Mesorhizobium shangrilense: one gene and its partners. The protein of the gene in region 1 interacts with the protein of each later gene in a pairwise test. Links are inferred from orthologs where the notes say so. Each region holds a gene or a part of one and is shown on either strand. Other genes may lie near its edges.

Region 1 (5,810 bases):
GACGGACCCGGCGGCCGACGAGGAACGTGCTGGTCCGGATGAGGAAGTAGTATTCACTTCGCGCAAGCTGTTGAAAATAGTCAGGATGACGCAACGCTGCCGCGAGCGTTTTCACGCAAGACGCAATGGTTTGATACGATCAGGCGGCCGTCCTGACGGCAGCGCCGTCAGACAAACATCATGACGACGGCTGCGCCCACCGCAATCAGCAGAAGCCCCACGATCAGCATCGGGAGCAGTGTTCCTTCCTGGTTCGCGTTGGCCAAGTCCGTTCTCCGCTTCGCAATAGATGCAAAAGAACGTGTCCCGGACGCGCGCGACGTACTTTGCGCCGGCGCAAACAAATTCGCTTTTGTGGGATATTCTGGGGCAGACGCTGATCGCTGAACTCGCGCCGGCGCGAAAAGACAGCAGGCGCCGGGATCTCTCCCAGCGCCTCCCTGTCAGCTCGAGGTCCGCCTTCTGCGAGCGTGCCCTGCGGCGGCATCGCATCCTGGTGGCCTTTTGGTGACGGCGCGACATCCAGCGTTCAGGACGTGAACGCGTCTGCCGAACCCCGCTCATGCAAACCCGAAAGCTGCATGTGCGCACCATCAAAGGACTTGCCCGGCCTTCATGGCAGCAGCGGTCCGCCGTCTGCGCTTGCAATCGCATCCTGCGGTCCCGTCGGTCTCCTCCGTCCAGGTCACGGCCGGACTTGCGTCCTTCTGCGACCTTCGCGGCACGGGCTCAGTGTTGCGCCTCCGGGTTCATTCGCCGACCAAGCGGATCAACGTCCAAAGGCCTGAGATGGAGGAAGCTTACGTTACGTAAGCCGCAAGGGGAACGGCGTCGGACCTGTGCATAGCGGGATTAACGTGGATGACCGCGAAAAAAGAGGCCCGGGTCAACGGGCCTCAAGGTGCGACAGGCGTTCCTCTGCCTGTCGCTACGGGAGTGATATGCGCCCCTCCGAGGCAAGGCCGGGCGGTTTTGCCGCTCCGGCCGCTCTGCCTATGAGTGATAGGCCACCTCGCCATGCGAGGTCAGGTCGAGGCCCTGGCGTTCGGCCTCCTCCGTCGGCCGCAGGCCGATGATGGCGTCCACGACCTTGTAGAGGATGGCCGAGACGATGCCGCACCAGAGCACGGTCACGATCACCGCCATGATCTGGGTGGTCACCTGCCCGCCCATCGTCACGCCATCGGCGTAGCCTATGCCGCCAAGCGAGGAGGAGGCGAAGATGCCGGTGCCGACCGCGCCGATGATGCCTCCGACGCCGTGTATGCCGAAGACGTCGAGCGAGTCGTCGTATCCAAGCTTATTCTTCACGACGGCGACGAAGTAGTAGCAGACCGCGCTGGCGATGGCGCCGAGCGCGATCGCGCCGATGGGGCCGACGATGCCGGCGGCCGGTGTCACCGCGACGAGGCCGGAGATCATGCCGGAGGCGGCTCCGAGCATCGAGGCCTTGCCGCGCAGCAGGGATTCGAGCGCCGACCAGGCGATGATGGCGCCGGCGGTGGCGGTGAAGGTGTTGATCATGGCCAGCGCCGCGCCGGCGTTGGCTTCCAGGTTGGAGCCGGCGTTGAAGCCGAACCAGCCGACCCACAGGATCGAGGCGCCGACCATGGTGAGCGTCATCGAGTGCGGGGCCATGTTGTCACGCCCATAGCCGGTTCGCTTGCCGATGATGATCGAACCGACAAGCGCGGCGATGCCGGCGTTGATGTGGACCACCGTGCCGCCCGCGAAGTCGAGTGCGCCCCAGCCGAAGATCAGACCGCTGGCGTCCCAGACCATGTGGGCGATGGGGAAGTAGACGAAGGTCACCCATAGCGCCACGAACAGGATCACCGCCGAGAATTTTATCCGCTCGGCGAAGGCGCCGACGATCAGCGCCGGCGTGATGCAGGCGAAGGTCATCTGGAAGACCACGAACACGTATTCAGGCAGCACGACGCCTTCGGTGAAGGTGGCCGCCGTGGTTTCCGTGGTGACGCCGGAGAGGAAGAGCTTTCCCAGGCCGCCCCAGTACGGACTGGTGCCGCCGCCGAAGGCGAGGGAATATCCCCACAGCACCCAGATGACGATGACGACCGCACAGATCATGGTGCACTGCATCAGCACCGAAAGCATGTTCTTGGCCCGCACCAATCCGCCGTAGAAGAGGCTTAGGCCGGGCAGCAGCATGAACAGGACGAGAAGGCTTGACACGAGCATCCAGGCGGTATCGCCTTTGTTGATGGCCGGGGCCGCCGCAGGCGCGGCTGCCGCAGCGTCGGTCGCCGCCGGTGCGGCTTCCTGCGCGAAGGCTGCGAGTGTGCCGAGCGCGCCCAGCGCCAGCGTGCCGACCAGCGCCGTGCGCGCCGCCGACTTCAATGAGGTTGGAATGTTCATCGAGGTCTCCATGGAAATCGCGGCTCAGAGCGCGTCGGTGTCGGTTTCGCCCGTGCGGATGCGGACGGCTTGCTCGATCGGGTAGACGAAGATCTTGCCGTCGCCGATCTGGCCGGTCTTGGCGGCGGAGCCGATCGCATCGACGGCCTTGTCGACCATGTCCGTGGCGACCGCGATTTCGATCTTGATCTTGGGAAGGAAGCTCACCGCATACTCCGCGCCGCGGTAGATCTCGGTATGTCCTTTCTGGCGCCCGTAGCCTTTGACCTCAGAGACGGTCAGGCCCTGGATGCCTATGATGGTGAGCGCTTCGCGCACCTCGTCGAGCTTGAATGGCTTGATGATGGCCATCACTATCTTCATCAGGTTTCACCTCTTGCTTGCGGGTCCCCGCGTTGCACCGCTCGCCAGACGGCAAACGCCGATCGACCAGCACGGAACTTGATTCAAGCGCCGTGCCAAGTCGTGAGCAGAGATGTTAACTTGCTGAAAAACCGTCGAATTTCTGCCCGGACGGGCAGGCGTGCGCGTGCCGGAGGCTAGGCGAATGCACAGAATTCAGGCAAAATGGAAGAGATGCCTACTTTGTGGACTTCTGGCGCAGCCGAATGAGCCCTTCCTGCGCGACGGAGGCGATGAGGGTGCCGTCCTGTGCGTAGATCGAGCCGCGGGTGAAGCCGCGAGAGCCCTGGGAGGACGGGCTGTCCATCGTATAGAGCAGCCAGCTGTCCAGCGCGTGCGGGCGATGGAACCACATGGAATGGTCGAGGCTGGCGGCCTGGATGTCCCGGTCGAAGACGCCGCGGCCATGCGCGAAGGTCGAGGTGTCGAGCAGCGTCATGTCCGACAGATAGGCGAGCACGGCGTTCTGGATGCCGCGATCGGCGGGGACCTCTCCGGTGGTCCTTATCCAGACGTGCTGTTCGGGGGCCAGACGCTCGCGGCTGGTGTAATGCTCCAGGATCACCGGCTTCATCTCGATCGGCCGTTCGCGCTGCCAGTAGCGCCGGATGCCCTCGGGCACGCTGTCGCCGAAATTCGCGAGGATTTCCTGCTGGGTGGCGAGTGTCTCCGGTCCGGGCACGGCGATCGGCATCGGAATCTGGTGCTCGAGGCCGGTTTCATCCACCTGGAAGGAGGCTTCCAGGGAGAAGATCGCCTGTCCGTGCTGGATGGCGACGACGCGGCGGGTGGTGAAGCTGGTGCCGTCGCGGATGCGGTCCACCTCGTAGACGATGGGCACCTTTGGGTCGCCGCCCAGCATGAAGTAGCTGTGCAGCGAGTGCACATGGCGGCTCGGATGGACGGTGCGCTGCGCAGCCACGAGCGCCTGGGCTATCGTCTGGCCGCCGAAGACGCGCTGCCACGTGGTGTCGGGGCTGCGACCGCGAAACAGATTGTGCTCAAGCTGTTCGAGGTCGAGAATGGAGAGGAGCTCCTGCACGACGGTGGACATAGAGGTCTCCGGGTATGGATTGCTTGAAAAATGGGTTGGCTGGGTGCGTCGGTTAAGTCAAGACGCTGGCGCAAGATAAGGAGATGAGGCGATGGCGAACGATATGGAGAGGCGTCCGATCGACGTGCTGATCGCCGGCGCCGGCTATGTCGGTCTCGCCACCGCGGTGAGCATCCGCTCGGCCGCCCCGCATCTCTCGGTTGCGATCGTCGACGCGGCGCCCGAGGGCGTCTGGCAACGCGACACACGTGCCTCGGCGGTCGCCGCCGCGGCCTGCCGTATGCTCGATCAGCTGGGTTGCTGGGCGGAGGTCGCGCCGCAGGCGCAGGCGATGACCGAGATGGTCATCACCGATTCGCGCGCCTCCGATCCCGTCCGACCGGTGTTCCTCACTTTCGACGGCGAGGTCGCGCCGGGCGAGCCCTTCGCGCACATGGTCGCCAACAAGGTGCTGAACGGCGTGCTGCGCCGCCGCGCCGCGCAACTCGGCATCGACATCATCGAAGGTATAGCCGTCCACGGGTTCGATGTCGGGCCGTCCTGCGTCGTCGTCCACCTTGCCGACGGCGCGACCATCGACGCCCGCCTCCTGGTGGCCGCCGACGGCGTCAATTCACGGTTGCGCGACATGGCCGGCATCAAGACGGTCAGATGGGAGTACGGTCAGTCGGGCATCGTCTGCACGGTCGCCCACGAGCGTCCGCACAACGGCCGCGCCGAGGAGCACTTCTTTCCCGCCGGTCCGTTCGCCATCCTGCCGCTGCCGCCGGACGAGAAGGGCGGCAACCGCTCGTCGATCGTGTGGACCGAGCGCACCGCCGATGCCAACAAGCTGGTCGCGGAGGACGAGTTCGTCTTCGAGACCGAGCTCGAACAGCGCTTCGGCCTGAAGCTCGGCGAGATCCGCGTCGAGGGCAAGCCGCGCGCGTGGCCGCTCGGGCTGACGCTGGCGCGCGACTTCGTCAAGCCGCGCTTTGCGCTGTGCGGCGACGCCGCCCACGGCATCCACCCGATCGCCGGGCAGGGCCTCAACCTCGGCTTCAAGGATGCGGCGGCGCTGGCCGAGGTGGTGGTCGAGGCGGATCGTCTCGGGCAGGACATCGGCGCCATCGACGTGCTGGAGCGCTACCAGCAATGGCGGCGCTTCGACACGCTGTCGATGGGCGTCACCACCGATGTGCTCAACCGGCTGTTCTCGAACGATTTCGGCCCCGTGCGCGCGGTGCGCGATCTCGGGCTCGGTCTCGTCGACCGCCTGCCGAGGCTGAAGGAGTTCTTCATCCGCCAGGCGTCCGGGCTTTCGCCGCACACACCGCGGCTCCTGAAGGGCGAGGCGATCTAGCCTCGTCCCGCCTGGCTTCGTCTTGCCCTAATCCTGCTGCAGCTCGGGATCGCCGATGAAGGAGACGCCGCGCACCTCGATGGCGCCGGTCTTCGCCAGCGGGACCTCGGCGGCGATCTCCAGCGCCTCGTCCATGCTGCCGGCATTCACCAGCAGGAAGCCGATCGGTTGCTCCTTCGTCTTGGCGAAGGGGCCGTCCGTGACGTTTCGCTTCATCGCGCGGACCCGGACGCTCCTGGCGGTCTTCGGCCGCTTGAGGGGGCGGGCGAGGACGAGCCGGCCGGCTTTCTCCAGGGCCGTGTCGTGCGCCAGCGAATCCCGCTGCAGGGTCTGGATCTCCTCCGGCAACATCCGCTCGAAGACGCTTTCGTCGTGATAGACCAGGCACAGGTACTGCATCTTTCTCCTCCTTTCAGCCGCCGCAGGATGACGCGACGTTCCGAGGACGGCCGGAGAGCGGCCGGTTCGACATTCTGGTTCACAAGAATTCACGCTGACGGCGGGCCGACCATGACGCATTGTCAGCCGGACCGGCAACCGGTACTTGTGCCCGCATGAGCCTCTCCTCCGTCCGCGCCTTCTTCTCCGAATACGCCCCCGATATCGACGTGATCGTCACCGAACAGAGTTCGG
Region 2 (6,401 bases), 3.5 Mb from region 1 along the record:
ACATGCTGTCCGAGGCGCGCAACGCCGACCTTGAGGCGGCCAAGGCGCGCATCGAGTTCAACGCCCTGCACGATTCGCTCACAGGGCTGCCGAACCGGCGGTTCCTGGACGAGGTGCTGGCGCGGCACGTAGAAAGCAAGGACGGCGAGCGGGCCGGACTGCTGCACATCGATCTCGACCGTTTCAAGCAGATCAACGATACGCTCGGCCACGCCGCCGGCGACGCGATGCTGGTACACGCCGCGGCAGTGCTCAAGGGCAGCCTGCAACCCGAAGACTTCGTTGCGCGGGTCGGCGGCGACGAGTTCGTCGTGATCTGTATGACCCCAGCCGGCACAGACCTGGCGGCGTGGACCCAGAAGCTCGCGGATCTGGCCGACGAGATCATCGCCAAGATGCACCAGCCGGTGACCTTCAAGGGACACGAATGCCGCTTCGGGGTGAGCATCGGCATCGCCACCGACACCGGGGAGGACGCGAACCCGGGCGACCTGCTGGTCCATGCAGACATCGCCCTCTACCGGGCGAAGAGCCGCGGCCGCAACCGGCACCAGTTCTTCAACGATGCCCTGCAGGAGGAGATCATCACCACCAAGCGCATCGCAGACGAGATCCTATCCGGCCTGGAGCGCAACGAGTTCGTCGCCTACTACCAGCCCCAGTTCGACGCGACGACACATGACGTGATCGGTGTCGAGGCGCTCGTCCGCTGGCGGCACCCGAGCAAGGGCTTGCTCGCCCCCCGCGCGTTCCTGAAAACGGCGGAGGAACTCAATGTGGTGGCCACCCTGGACCGCATGATCCTCGAGCAGACACTGGCGCAGCTCGCACAATGGGATGAGATGGGCCTCAGCGTCCCCAAGGCGTCGGTCAACGTCTCCGCCCGCAGGCTGCACGACGAGGAACTGATCAGCAGCCTGCGCGAGCTCGAGCTCGAGCCCGGCCGGATATCCTTCGAACTGGTGGAGTCAATCTTCCTGGACGAGAACGACGAGCTGATCACCTGGAACGTCGAGCAGATCAAGGGCCTCGGAATCGACGTCGAGATTGACGACTTCGGCACCGGACATGCTTCGATCGTCAGTCTCCTGAAGCTGTTGCCCAGCCGGCTCAAGATCGACCGGCAGCTGATCATGCCGGTGTTGCGCTCGCCGGCGCAGCGCAAGCTGGTGCGCTCGATCGTCGAAATCGGGAAGTCGCTCGGCATCGAGGTTCTGGCGGAGGGCGTGGAGACGCTTCACCATGCGCGAGTGCTCAAGGATCTGGGGTGTACCGGACTCCAAGGCTACGTCTTCGCGCGGCCGATGAGTTCCGACGAGCTGACGGACTTCCTGAAATCGCGCGTCCTGGCCAGGGCTTCCTAGGCGCTGCGCCCCGCAGTATTCAGCGCGCTGAAATCAGGCTATAGAGCCCCGCCCCAACCTCGGCCGGAAGCTGCACCAGCACTGTTACATGGCGACCGTCTCACTTCATCTGGACAAGGTCATTGATGGCGCGCAATTGCGCCGCGACCTGACTGAACTGACCGCCGGAACCGGTGGCGACGGATCGTCGCCGGCGGTGCGCTCGGCGGCGCTGGCACTGTTCCGACGGACGCTTGACCAGGGGCGGGCTGCGGTCGAGGAGATGATGAGGGCGGACGGCGGCGGCCGCGCCTGTGCTCAGCGTCTGTCGCATCTGATGGACGAGACGATCAGCGCGCTCTACGACTTCGCCGCCACCCACGTCTACCGCTCGAAAAACCCCTCGGCCGGCGAACGCATGGCCATCGTTGCGGTGGGCGGCTACGGGCGCGGCACGTTGGCGCCGGGGTCCGACATCGACCTGCTCTTTCTGCTGCCCTACAAGCAGACGCCCTGGGGCGAGCAGATCGTCGAGTACATCCTCTACATGCTGTGGGACCTCAGGCTGAAGGTCGGGCACGCGACCCGCAGCGTCGACGAATGCATGCGCCAGGCGCGCGACGACATCACCATCCGCACGACGATCCTCGAAGCGCGGCTGATCCGGGGCGAGCAAAGCCTCTATGACGAACTCATCGAGCGCTTCGACAAGGAGCTGGTGAGCGCGACCGGCCCCGAATATGTGCAGGCCAAGCTTGCCGAGCGGGACGCGCGCCACGCCAAGTCCGGCGAGAGCCGCTATCTTGTCGAGCCCAATGTCAAGGACGGCAAGGGCGGCCTGCGCGACCTGCACACGCTGTTCTGGATCGGCAAATACTTCTACCGCGTGCGCGACAGCGAGGAACTGGTCGGCAAAGGCGTTTTCACCCGCGCCGAGTACAACCAGTTCGTCAAGGCCGACGACTTCCTGTGGGCTGTGCGTTGCCAAATGCATTTTCTGACGGGCAAGGCCGAGGAACGCCTGCATTTCGACATCCAGCGCGACATCGCGGAGCGCCTCGGCTACACCAGCCATCCGGGGCTGTCCGCCGTCGAACGCTTCATGAAGCACTACTTCCTGACCGCCAAGACGGTGGGCGACCTGACGCGCATCTTCTGCGCCGCGCTGGAAGAGGAACAGGCCAAGCACGTGCCTGGCTTCAACCGCATCTTCCTGACCTTCTCGCGCCGCAAGCGCAAGCTCGCCGGCACCAGCGACTTCATCGTCGACAACCACCGCATCAACATCGCCGATGACAAGGTGTTCGAGCGCGATCCTGTGAACATGCTGAGGCTATTCTGGCTCGCCGACAAGCACGGGCTGGAGTTCCACCCGGACGCCCTGAAGCTGCTGACGCGGTCTCTCCGGCTGGTCGACAAGAACCTGAGGCGCGATGAGGAGGCCAATCGGCTCTTCCTCGAGATCCTGACGTCAGACCGCAACCCCGAGCTCAACCTCAGGCGGATGAACGAAGCGGGTCTGCTCGGCAAGCTGATTCCCGAGTTCGGTCGCATCGTCGCGATGATGCAGTTCTCCATGTACCACCACTACACGGTGGACGAGCACCTTTTGCGCTGCATCGGGGTGCTGTCGGAAATCGAGCATGGCGAGGGGGAGAAGCTGCATCCGCTGTCGCATTCGCTGGTGCCGACACTGCGTCGCCAGCGCAACGTGCTTTACTTGGCAGTGCTGCTGCACGACATCGCCAAGGGGCGGCCCGAGGACCATTCGGTGGCCGGCGCACGGATCGCGCGGCGGCTTTGCCCGCATATCGGACTGTCGCAGGCAGATACCGAGACGGTCGCCTGGCTGGTTGAGAACCACCTCTTCATGTCGATGATGGCGCAGACGCGCGACCTGAACGACCGCAAGACCGTCGAGGATTTCGCGGCTGTCGTGCAGTCGGTGGAGCGCCTCAAGCTGCTGCTGATCCTGACCGTCTGCGACATACGCGGCGTGGGACCGGGCGTGTGGAACGGCTGGAAGGGACAGCTGCTGCGCACGCTCTACTACGAGACCGAACTGCTGCTCACCGGAGGCTTTTCCGAGGTGTCGCGCGTCGAGCGGACGAAGGTCGCCCGGGCGAGGCTCGAGGAGGCGCTGGCCGGCTGGCCGGAAGCCGAGCGGGAGCGGCTGATCGGTCTGCACTACTCCAACTATATGCTGACCGTGGATCTCGCGGACCAGATCCGTCATGCCGACTTCATCCGCGAGGTGGACGCTGCCGAAAGGAAGTGCGCCACGATGGTCAAGCCGCACGAGTTCGAGGCGGTCACCGAGATCACCGTGCTCGCCCCCGACAATCCGCGCCTGCTTTCCATCATCAGCGGCGCCTGCGCGGCGGCAGGCGGCAACATCGTCGACGCGCAGATCTTCACCACCTCCGACAGCCGGGCGCTGGACACGATCCTGATCAGCCGCGAATTCGACCTCGACGAGGACGAGCGTCGCCGCGCAGAGCGCGTCGGCAAGCTGATCGAGGATGCGCTGTCCGGCAAGGCGTGGCTCTCCGACATCCTCGACAAGCGCGCCAGGCCGAAGCGGGGCGCAAAGACGTTCCGCATCGAGCCGCGCGCAGACGTGCGCAACACCCTCTCCAACCGCTTCTCTGTCATCGAGGTGCGCGGGCTGGACCGGCCGGGCCTGCTGTCGGAGCTGACGGGAGCGCTGTCGGACCTGTCGCTGAACATCGCATCCGCCCACATCACGACGTTCGGCGAGAAGGTGATCGACACGTTCTACGTGACCGACCTGACCTGGCAGAAGATCGAGAACCCGACGCGACTAAAGACGATCCAGGACCGGCTGATCCGTATACTCGAGGGCGACGGCCAGTCCCGTTCGCCCAAGCCGCGGGCGGAGGCGGCGGCGGAATGACGGGCGCTGTGCCTGCCCGCTCCCCCTTGAGGGGGACGACCGCCGCAGACGGGCGGCCGGGTGCGGGGTTTCCCACCTGGCTCGGCATTGTCTCCGCCTCGCGCACCGCCACACCCAATCGACCCGGCCGCTACGTGGCGACCCTTGCCTCAAGGAGGAGGCGAACTACCGCATGAGCCTTTTGAGAAAATTCGCAACGGTCGCCTCCGGCACCATGATGAGCCGGCTCCTCGGCTTTGCGCGCGAGATGCTCATGGCGGCAGCGCTCGGCACAGGGCCGGTCGCGGACGCCTTCTACGCAGCCTTCCAGTTCCCGAACACCTTCCGCCGGCTGTTTGCCGAAGGCGCGTTCAACACCGCTTTTGTGCCGCTGTTCGCCAAGGAGATCGAAGCCAACGGCATCGACGGCGCGCGACGCTTCTCGGAAGAAGTCTTCGGCGTGCTGTTCAGCGTCCTGCTGGGACTGACCATCGTCATGGAGCTGTCCATGCCGTTGCTGGTCCGCTACCTGATCGCGCCCGGTTTCAGCGAATCGCCGGAAAAGCTCGCCTTCACGGTGACGCTTGCGACGATCATGTTCCCTTACCTGATCTGCATGTCACTCGGCGCCATGATGGCGGGAATGCTCAACTCGCTGCGCCGCTACTTCGCCGCGGCCGTGGCGCCCGTCTTTCTCAACATCATCCTGGTCGCGGTCCTCGCCTATGCCTGGTACGAGGGCATGGACGCGGTCGCGGTCGGCTATGCGCTCGGCTGGGGCGTGCTGGCGGCGGGGCTGGTGCAACTCGCCATCGTCTGGGCCGCCGTGCGCCATGCCGGCGTCAGGATCGGCTTCCGGCGGCCCCGCCTGACGCCGAACGTGAAGCGGCTGCTGTGGCTGGCGCTGCCGGCGGCTATCACCGGCGGCATCACCCAGATCAACACGCTGATCGGCACCGCCATCGCCTCCGGGCAGGCGAGCGCCGTCTCCTCGCTCAACCTAGCGGATCGCGTCTACCAGCTCCCCCTCGGCATCGTCGGCGTCGCGGTCGCCATCGTGCTGCTCCCGGAACTGGCGCGCGCGCTGAAGGCGGGCGACGATCGGGAGGCGTCAAATCTCCAGAACCGCTCGGTCGAGTTCACGCTGTTCCTGACACTGCCCGCGGCGGCTGCGCTGCTCGTCATGTCGGAACCGATCGTGCGGGTGCTCTACGAGCGCGGCCAGTTCGCCATCGACAACAGCACGCCCACCGTGGCTGCGATTCTCGCCATCTTCGGGGCGGGACTGCCGGCCTTCGTCCTGATCAAGGCCTTTACGCCCGGCTACTTCGCCCGCGAGGACACCCGCACGCCGATGTGGTTCGCCGCCATTTCGGTCGTCGCCAACATCGGCATCGCGCTCGCCGTCTTCCCGACGATGGGTGCACCCGGCATCGCCGTCGCCTCCGCCGTCGCTGGCTGGATCAACGCGACACTGCTGCTCGCCGTCCTCATCAGGCGTGGGCATTGGGGCAAGGACGTGCCCCTCCTTACACGTATCCCGCGGCTGCTGCTTGCTTCGGCGGTGATGGCCGCCGCGATCTGGTACGTGAAGGAGACAATCGCAGCACCCTATCTGGCTTCCGGTTCGCCGCTGGCGATCCAGGCATCCGCCCTGGCGGTGGTGATCGCCGGGGCGATGGTCGTCTACTTCGCCGTCGCCTTCGGCACCGGCGGCGCCAGCCTGGGTGTTATCCGGCGCAATGTGAGGCGCAGCAAGGCGGCAAGACCCGCAGACGTTTCCGGATCCGACAACGCCTGATCACATGTTCACCCTCTGCTGACCCATACTGACAGGCTGTTGTCAGGAGGGGGGTGCTATGAATGCCGGGTAGAATAGCTGGAGCATCCCCATGGAAACCGCCCGGAACCCGATCGCTTGGGAACAGTCATTGCTGGTGACCTTCCAGGCGGCAGCTCACAGCCTCCGCGAGATCGTCGAGGATGTCGAGGCGATCGCTCCGGCGTTGCCGGGCGCATGCAGCGCACCGACCACGCAAGCCGGGATGGACGTGGTGGACGTGGCGCTCGAGCTTCCTGACGATGCGGCGCTGCTCAACCGCGTCATCGGCGTGATCTTCCGGGCGCAGGAGGAACTGGAACCGAGGATTCGGGTGCGCCGA
Region 3 (6,062 bases), 1.7 Mb from region 1 along the record:
TAAGGGCGATCAGCAGCAGGACGAATGCGCCGTTGATGACGATCAGCGCAAGCGTGATCGACTCGCTCGGCGTGATCGGCGTGACGCCGATGAGGATGGCAAACGAGACGGCAGCGGTCAGCAGCGCAGCAACGACCGCGACGATGCCCGGCGCCAGCAGGCGCCGCCCGTCAAGCTGCGACGACTTCCCAAAGAGCGGGGTCGGAAGTGTATCTGCGGGAATCGCCATCAGCCCGTGCGTCGATGAATTACGTTGATTCTATGCAACACATTGTGGCGATTCTGCAACAAAACCGGGGCGAGCTGGAGCTATCTCCGTATCTCGCCGCGGCTGCGGACTTCGCTCTCATTCAACGAGCACGAAGCAAGCGCGCCTCCGCTCAGCCCGAGCGCGCGCCGCGATAGACGTTGACGCCGAGCTCGCGGATCTTCTTGCGCAGCGTGTTGCGATTGAGCCCGAGCAGCTCGGCGGCCTTGATCTGGTTGCCGCGCGTGGCTGTCATGCAGGCAAGTACGAGCGGATACTCGACCTCGGCCATGAGGCGATCGTAGAGGCCGGGAGGCGGCAGGTCGCCCTCGTAGGTCGCGAAATAGCGGTGGAGATGCCGCTCGACCGCCTGGCCGATCGTGAGGTGCTCCGGCGTCAGATCTGCGGCGACTGTGGTCGGAGAAGCGCCGGCCTGGAGTTCGGTTTCGACGATCTCCGCCGAGATCTCGTCCTGGGGATAGAGCGCCGCCAGCCGGCGTATCAAGTTCTCCAGCTCGCGCACGTTGCCGGGCCACTGGTAGCGCCGCATCAGCTCGATGCCGCCCGGCGCGATGCGCTTCTTCTGGAGGCCTTCGTTCTCTGCCTGCGTGAAAAAGTGACGGACGAGATCGGGAATGTCCTCCGAGCGCTCGCGCAGGGGCGGCAAGCGAAGCGGCACCACATTGAGCCGATAGAAAAGGTCCTCGCGAAACAGACCCTGGTTGATCAGCGCCCGCAGGTCCTTGTTGGTCGCCGCGACAATGCGCACGTCCGTCTTGATCGGCGTGCGGCCGCCGACCGTCGTGTACTCTCCCTGCTGGAGAACGCGCAGCAGGCGGGTTTGCGCCTCCATCGGCATGTCGCCGATCTCGTCCAGGAAAAGTGTTCCGCCTTCCGCCTGCTCGAAGCGCCCCGTCGATCGGTTGTGCGCACCGGTAAAGGCGCCCTTCTCATGGCCGAAAAGCTCGGATTCGATCAGGTCGCGCGGGATCGCCGCCATGTTGATGGCCACGAAGGGTCCGTTTCGCCGGCGGCCATATTCGTGCAGTGCGCGTGCGACCAGTTCCTTGCCGGTGCCCGACTCGCCGGTGATCATCACCGTCAGGTCGGTCTGCATCATGCGCGCCAGCATGCGGTAGATGTCCTGCATCGCGGCTGACCGTCCGACCAGCGGCATGGCGTCCGGCTGCTCGTCGTGGCGTGTCTCCGCAGCCGGACGGCGCGGCTCGGCCAGCGCACGCGACACGATGTTCAGCAGCTCGGTGAGGTCGAACGGCTTCGGCAGGTACTCGTAGGCGCCGGTCTCCGAAGCACGGATCGCCGTCATGAAGGTGTTCTGGGCGCTCATCACGATGACCGGCAGTTCCGGCCGCGCCTTCTTGATGCGCGGGAGCATATCGAAGGCGTTGCCGTCCGGCATCACCACGTCGGTGATGACGAGGTCGCCGTCGCCGGCAGCCACCCATCGCCACAGGGTCTGCGCATTCGACGTCACCCGCACCTCGTGGCCGGAGCGGATCAGCGCCTGGTTCAGAACGGTGCGGATGGCGGCATCGTCGTCGGCGACGAGGATCTGGCCGGGCGCGTTCATGTATGTCCTCCGTCCTCGTCTTCGCCGATGGGCGTGTTTTCCTTCCAGGCCGGCATGAGAACACGAAAGTTCGTGCCACGCGGTGTCGACTCGCATTCGACGATGCCGCCATGCTCGCCGACGATCTTGGCGACGAGCGCCAGCCCCAGCCCTGAACCGTTGAGCTTGGTGGTTATGAAGGGATCGAACAGTATGGGGAGGATGTCCTCCGACACGCCGGGCCCGTTGTCGCGGACGCAGAACTCGAGCGGCAGCGACACGCGGTCGGACGTGCCGGGAACCGAGACGCGGATGCCGGGCCGGAACGCTGTCGTCAGCGTGATCTCGGCCTGCGGATCCGACCCCACCGCCTCAGCGGCGTTCTTGATCAGGTTGAGGAACACCTGGATGAGTTGGTCGCGGTTGGCATAGACCGGGGGCAGCGACGGGTCATAGTCCTGGACGATCCTTATCCCCCTGGCGAAGCCGTTCCTGGCGATTGCCTCCACATGGTCGAGCACAACATGGATGTTGACCGGATAACGATCGATCGGACGCTCGTCGGAAAACACCTCCATCCGGTCGACCAGCGCGACGATGCGGTCGGTCTCATCAGTGATCAGGCGCGTCAGCGCGCGATCCTCGTCTGAGGCGGACAGTTCCAGCAGTTGGGCCGCACCGCGGATGCCCGACAAAGGATTCTTGATCTCGTGCGCCAGCATGGCGGCAAGGCCGGACACCGACCGCGCTGCGCCGCGATGCGTCATCTGGCGGTCGATCTTGTCCGCCATCGAGCGTTCCTGAAACATCACCACCACCGAGCCGGGAAACTCGGGCACCGGCGCTGCGTACAGATCGACCATCTTTTCCTCGCCCAGACGCGGCGACGACACGTCGACCCGATATTCGTTGACTGGGCTCAGCCGTTCGCGCACCTGCTCCACCAGCGTCAGCAGGGGGCTGTCGAACGGCACGAACTTCGACAGAAGGCTGCGCGCCAGCACATTGGCGCTGCAACGGAAGAAGTCCTCCGCATCGGCGTTGGCGAATGTGATGTATCCGTCCGGAGCGACCATGATCACCGGTCGGCGGATGGTGTTGAGAACGATCTGCGCGGCGTCTTCCATGTTCGCCTGTGGGGACGTCACATTCATGCGGCCGCCCTTTCCCCCGAGCCGTCGCCTGCCGGCGCAAAGGCTTCCCTGACGCTTGAAATCACCTGTGCCGGGTCGAATGATGTCATCACCGATCGCCTGAGCTCTTCCGTCGATCCGCCAGCATGGCGGTCGAGATACCAACCGAGGTGCTTGCGCGCCTGCCTGAGCCCGCTCTCCACGCCGTAGAGCGAAAGCATGTCCTCGTAGTGCGAGACCACGTAGTCGGCGATCGCGGCGGGCGTTGGTCCAACCCGCTCGCCCGACCCGCCGCCTGCCGCAGCCGCGATCTCGGCCGCGGCCCACGGCGCGCCGTAGTGCGCGCGCCCGACCATCACCGCGTCCGCTCCGGACTGTTCCAAGATTGTCGCGGCGTCCGCGGGCGTGCCAACGTCCCCGTTGGCCACGACGGGGATGGACACAGCCTCCTTAATACGGGCGATCGCCCCCCAGTCCGCCTTGCCCTTGTAAAACTGGCAGCGCGTGCGGCCATGCACGGTGACCATGGCGACGCCTGCCTGCTCGGCCCTTTGCGCCAGCACCGGCGCGTTGAGCGCCGTCTCGTCCCAACCGAGCCGCATCTTCACCGTAACCGGTACGGCGACCGCGCCTATCACCGCATCGATCAGCCTCAACGCGTGATCGAGGTCGCGCATCAGCGCGGAGCCGCAATAGCCCCCGGTGACCTTCTTCGCCGGGCAGCCCATGTTGATGTCGATGATATCGGCGCCCTCGCCTTCCGCTATGGTCGCCGCCTCGGCCATGGCCGCCGCCTCGCGGCCCGCAAGCTGGATCATGTGAACCGCCAGGCCGGAGTGCCGTATCCGGCGCTCGGTATCGCCCCGGCCGCGAGCAAGTTCGCCGCTCGCGACCATCTCGGAGACGACCAGCCCCGCGCCGTGCTGATAGGCGCGGCGACGCATTGGCTCGTCGGTGATCCCGGACATGGGTGCCTGGAACACGCGATTGCGGATGGAAACCGGTCCGATCTGGAGCGGCTGGGAGAGTTGTTCAAGTTTCGTCATGCACAAAAACAGGGCAGAGACACCTCGTGCACATTCTCTAGCCAGATTTGGTTGGACGCGCAATCGGCAAGTCGCCGCACAAAATGTCGATTTCTGGAATTAGCTGGCGGAACCGAAACCGCCGTACTAAGGCCGAAGCATGACGACGGATATGAAAAATGCCGCCGCAGGCAACGTGGCGGTGGTGATCGTGGCTGCGGGGCGCGGCGAACGGGCCGGCGGCGGCGACCTGCCCAAACAGTACAGATCCGTTGGCGGAAAAACCATTCTTCGCCGCAGCGTCGAGGCGATCCTCAGCCATCGCGGCATTGGGCGGATCGTGGTCGCCATCCATCCCGCCGACCGCCCGCTCTACGAAGCGGCAATCGGCGACCTCGCCTCCAGGGTGCAGGCCATTGACGGCGGCGCCAGCCGCCAGGCGTCCGTATTGGCCGGACTGCAGGCGCTGCGCGAGACTGCGCCATCGAAGGTTCTCATTCACGACGCCGCGCGGCCATTCGTCGACACCGACCTGATCGATCGGATCATCGATGCGGTAGAAGAGAGGCAAGCCGCCCTCCCTGCAATCCCCGTTTCGGACACGTTGAAACGTGGTGGGGATGGCGACCTGGTCTCCGGGACCGTTGCGCGCGAGGGGCTGTTTGCCGCACAGACGCCGCAGGGCTTCCCATTCTGGCCGATCCATGCTGCTCACATGAAGGCCGATCGCGCGGGCAGGACCGATTTCACCGACGACGCCGCGATCGCCGAATGGGCGAACATTCCGGTCAAGCTTGTCCGGGGTTCGCCGGACAACCAGAAACTCACCTGGGCAAAGGACATCGAAATGGCCGACCAACGGCTCTCCGACACCATGCTCTTCCCGGACGTGCGCACCGGCAACGGCTACGACGTGCACTCGTTCGAGGCGGGCGATCATGTCTGGCTCGCCGGCGTAAAGATCCCTCACACCAGGAAGCTGAACGGCCATTCGGACGCCGACGTTGCGCTGCACGCCTTGACCGACGCGCTGCTGGCGACATGCGGCGGCGGCGACATCGGCACGCATTTCCCGCCCTCCGACCCGCAGTGGAAGGGCGCCGCCTCGCACATCTTCGTGGAGCATGCCGCGCGCCTCGTGCGCGAGCATGGCGGGCGCATCGCCAATGCGGACATGACGCTGATCTGCGAAGCGCCGAAGATCGGCCCTCACCGCGAGGCGATGGTCGCCGCTGTCGCGCAGATGCTCGGCATCGATCCGTCGCGCATCTCCGTCAAGGCGACGACCAACGAGCGCCTTGGCTTCGTCGGCCGCGAGGAAGGCATCGCGGCGATCGCGACCGCGACGGTCGTCTATCCCGGAGAACTGCCCGCATGAGCGAGATCGATCCTCTTGCCGATCGTTTCCTGAAGGCTTGCGAGGCTCGCAAGATACTGGCGGCAACGGCCGAGAGCTGCACCGGCGGCCTCATCATCGCGCGCCTGACCGACATTCCCGGCTCGTCTTCCATGGTCGACCGCGGCTTCGTCACCTATTCCAACGACGCCAAGATGGAGATGCTCGGCGTTCGCAAGTCGACTCTGGACGCGCATGGTGCGGTTTCGCAAGAGACCGCGCTCGAGATGGCGGCCGGAGCTCTGAAGAATTCCCGCGCCGGCATTGCGCTCGCGGTCACCGGCATTGCCGGGCCAGATGGCGGCTCGGCGGAAAAGCCGGTCGGTCTGGTCTGGTTCGGGGTCGCCGTGACTGGTCAGCCGGCCTTCGCCGAGAAAGGGCTGTTCGAGAACAAAGGCCGAGACTTCGTGCGCCGGGAGACGGTGAAGACCGCGCTCGAACTCGGCCTCAAGGCGTTGGCCTGACAAGGCCTCCGCTTCGCTTCCGCTACCGCTTCAACGCCATGCCGATGGAAGCCGGGGCAGTCGGCACGAAACCGAACTGGGCATAGAGTTCGCTCGCCTCCCCGTCCGCGATCAGGCTGACATAGGCCGTGCTCGGCACAGACGTGCGAAGATAGTCGACAAGCGCCTTCACGATCATCTTGCCGAGACCCCGGCCCTGGTGGTCGGGGTCAACGGCGATGTCCGTG

Evidence for each region.
Region 2: the proteins of PD284_RS06000 (region 1) and PD284_RS22825 interact in binary tests that used the Escherichia coli proteins (3 or more experiments, as listed by UniProt). The link is inferred for Mesorhizobium shangrilense from one-to-one orthologs.
Region 3: the proteins of PD284_RS06000 (region 1) and PD284_RS14105 interact in binary tests that used the Escherichia coli proteins (3 or more experiments, as listed by UniProt). The link is inferred for Mesorhizobium shangrilense from one-to-one orthologs.

What each region holds. Positions count from the first base shown.
Region 1 is NZ_JAQGPN010000001.1:1,211,965-1,217,774, forward strand. What follows is about bases 1,074-3,820. They hold PD284_RS06000 (P-II family nitrogen regulator), read right to left. Parts: upstream 2,743-3,820; coding sequence 2,404-2,742; downstream 1,074-2,403. Other genes in these bases: PD284_RS05995 (ammonium transporter), read right to left, coding at 1,074-2,379; tesB (acyl-CoA thioesterase II), read right to left, coding at 2,960-3,820. In the rest of the region: more of PD284_RS05995, read right to left, coding at 994-1,073; more of tesB, read right to left, coding at 3,821-3,835; PD284_RS06010 (ubiquinone biosynthesis hydroxylase), read left to right, coding at 3,927-5,177; PD284_RS06015 (YciI family protein), read right to left, coding at 5,205-5,576; PD284_RS06020 (YbaK/EbsC family protein), read left to right, coding at 5,732-5,810. UniProt on the Escherichia coli protein: Involved in the regulation of nitrogen metabolism. Regulates the activity of its targets by protein-protein interaction in response to the nitrogen status of the cell.
Region 2 is NZ_JAQGPN010000001.1:4,730,882-4,737,282, forward strand. Bases 1,123-4,460 are described here. They hold PD284_RS22825 ([protein-PII] uridylyltransferase), read left to right. Parts: upstream 1,123-1,452; coding sequence 1,453-4,260; downstream 4,261-4,460. Other genes in these bases: PD284_RS22820 (bifunctional diguanylate cyclase/phosphodiesterase), read left to right, coding at 1,123-1,364; murJ (murein biosynthesis integral membrane protein MurJ), read left to right, coding at 4,433-4,460. In the rest of the region: more of PD284_RS22820, read left to right, coding at 1-1,122; more of murJ, read left to right, coding at 4,461-6,040; PD284_RS22835 (hypothetical protein), read left to right, coding at 6,132-6,401.
Region 3 is NZ_JAQGPN010000001.1:2,916,365-2,922,426, reverse strand. The notes cover bases 904-3,902. They hold PD284_RS14105 (two-component system sensor histidine kinase NtrB), read right to left. Parts: upstream 2,972-3,902; coding sequence 1,835-2,971; downstream 904-1,834. Other genes in these bases: dusB (tRNA dihydrouridine synthase DusB), read right to left, coding at 2,968-3,902; ntrC (nitrogen regulation protein NR(I)), read right to left, coding at 904-1,838. In the rest of the region: PD284_RS14115 (sensor histidine kinase NtrY-like), read right to left, coding at 1-229; more of ntrC, read right to left, coding at 381-903; more of dusB, read right to left, coding at 3,903-3,996; PD284_RS14095 (bifunctional 2-C-methyl-D-erythritol 4-phosphate cytidylyltransferase/2-C-methyl-D-erythritol 2,4-cyclodiphosphate synthase), read left to right, coding at 4,136-5,353; PD284_RS14090 (CinA family protein), read left to right, coding at 5,350-5,835; PD284_RS14085 (GNAT family N-acetyltransferase), read right to left, coding at 5,858-6,062.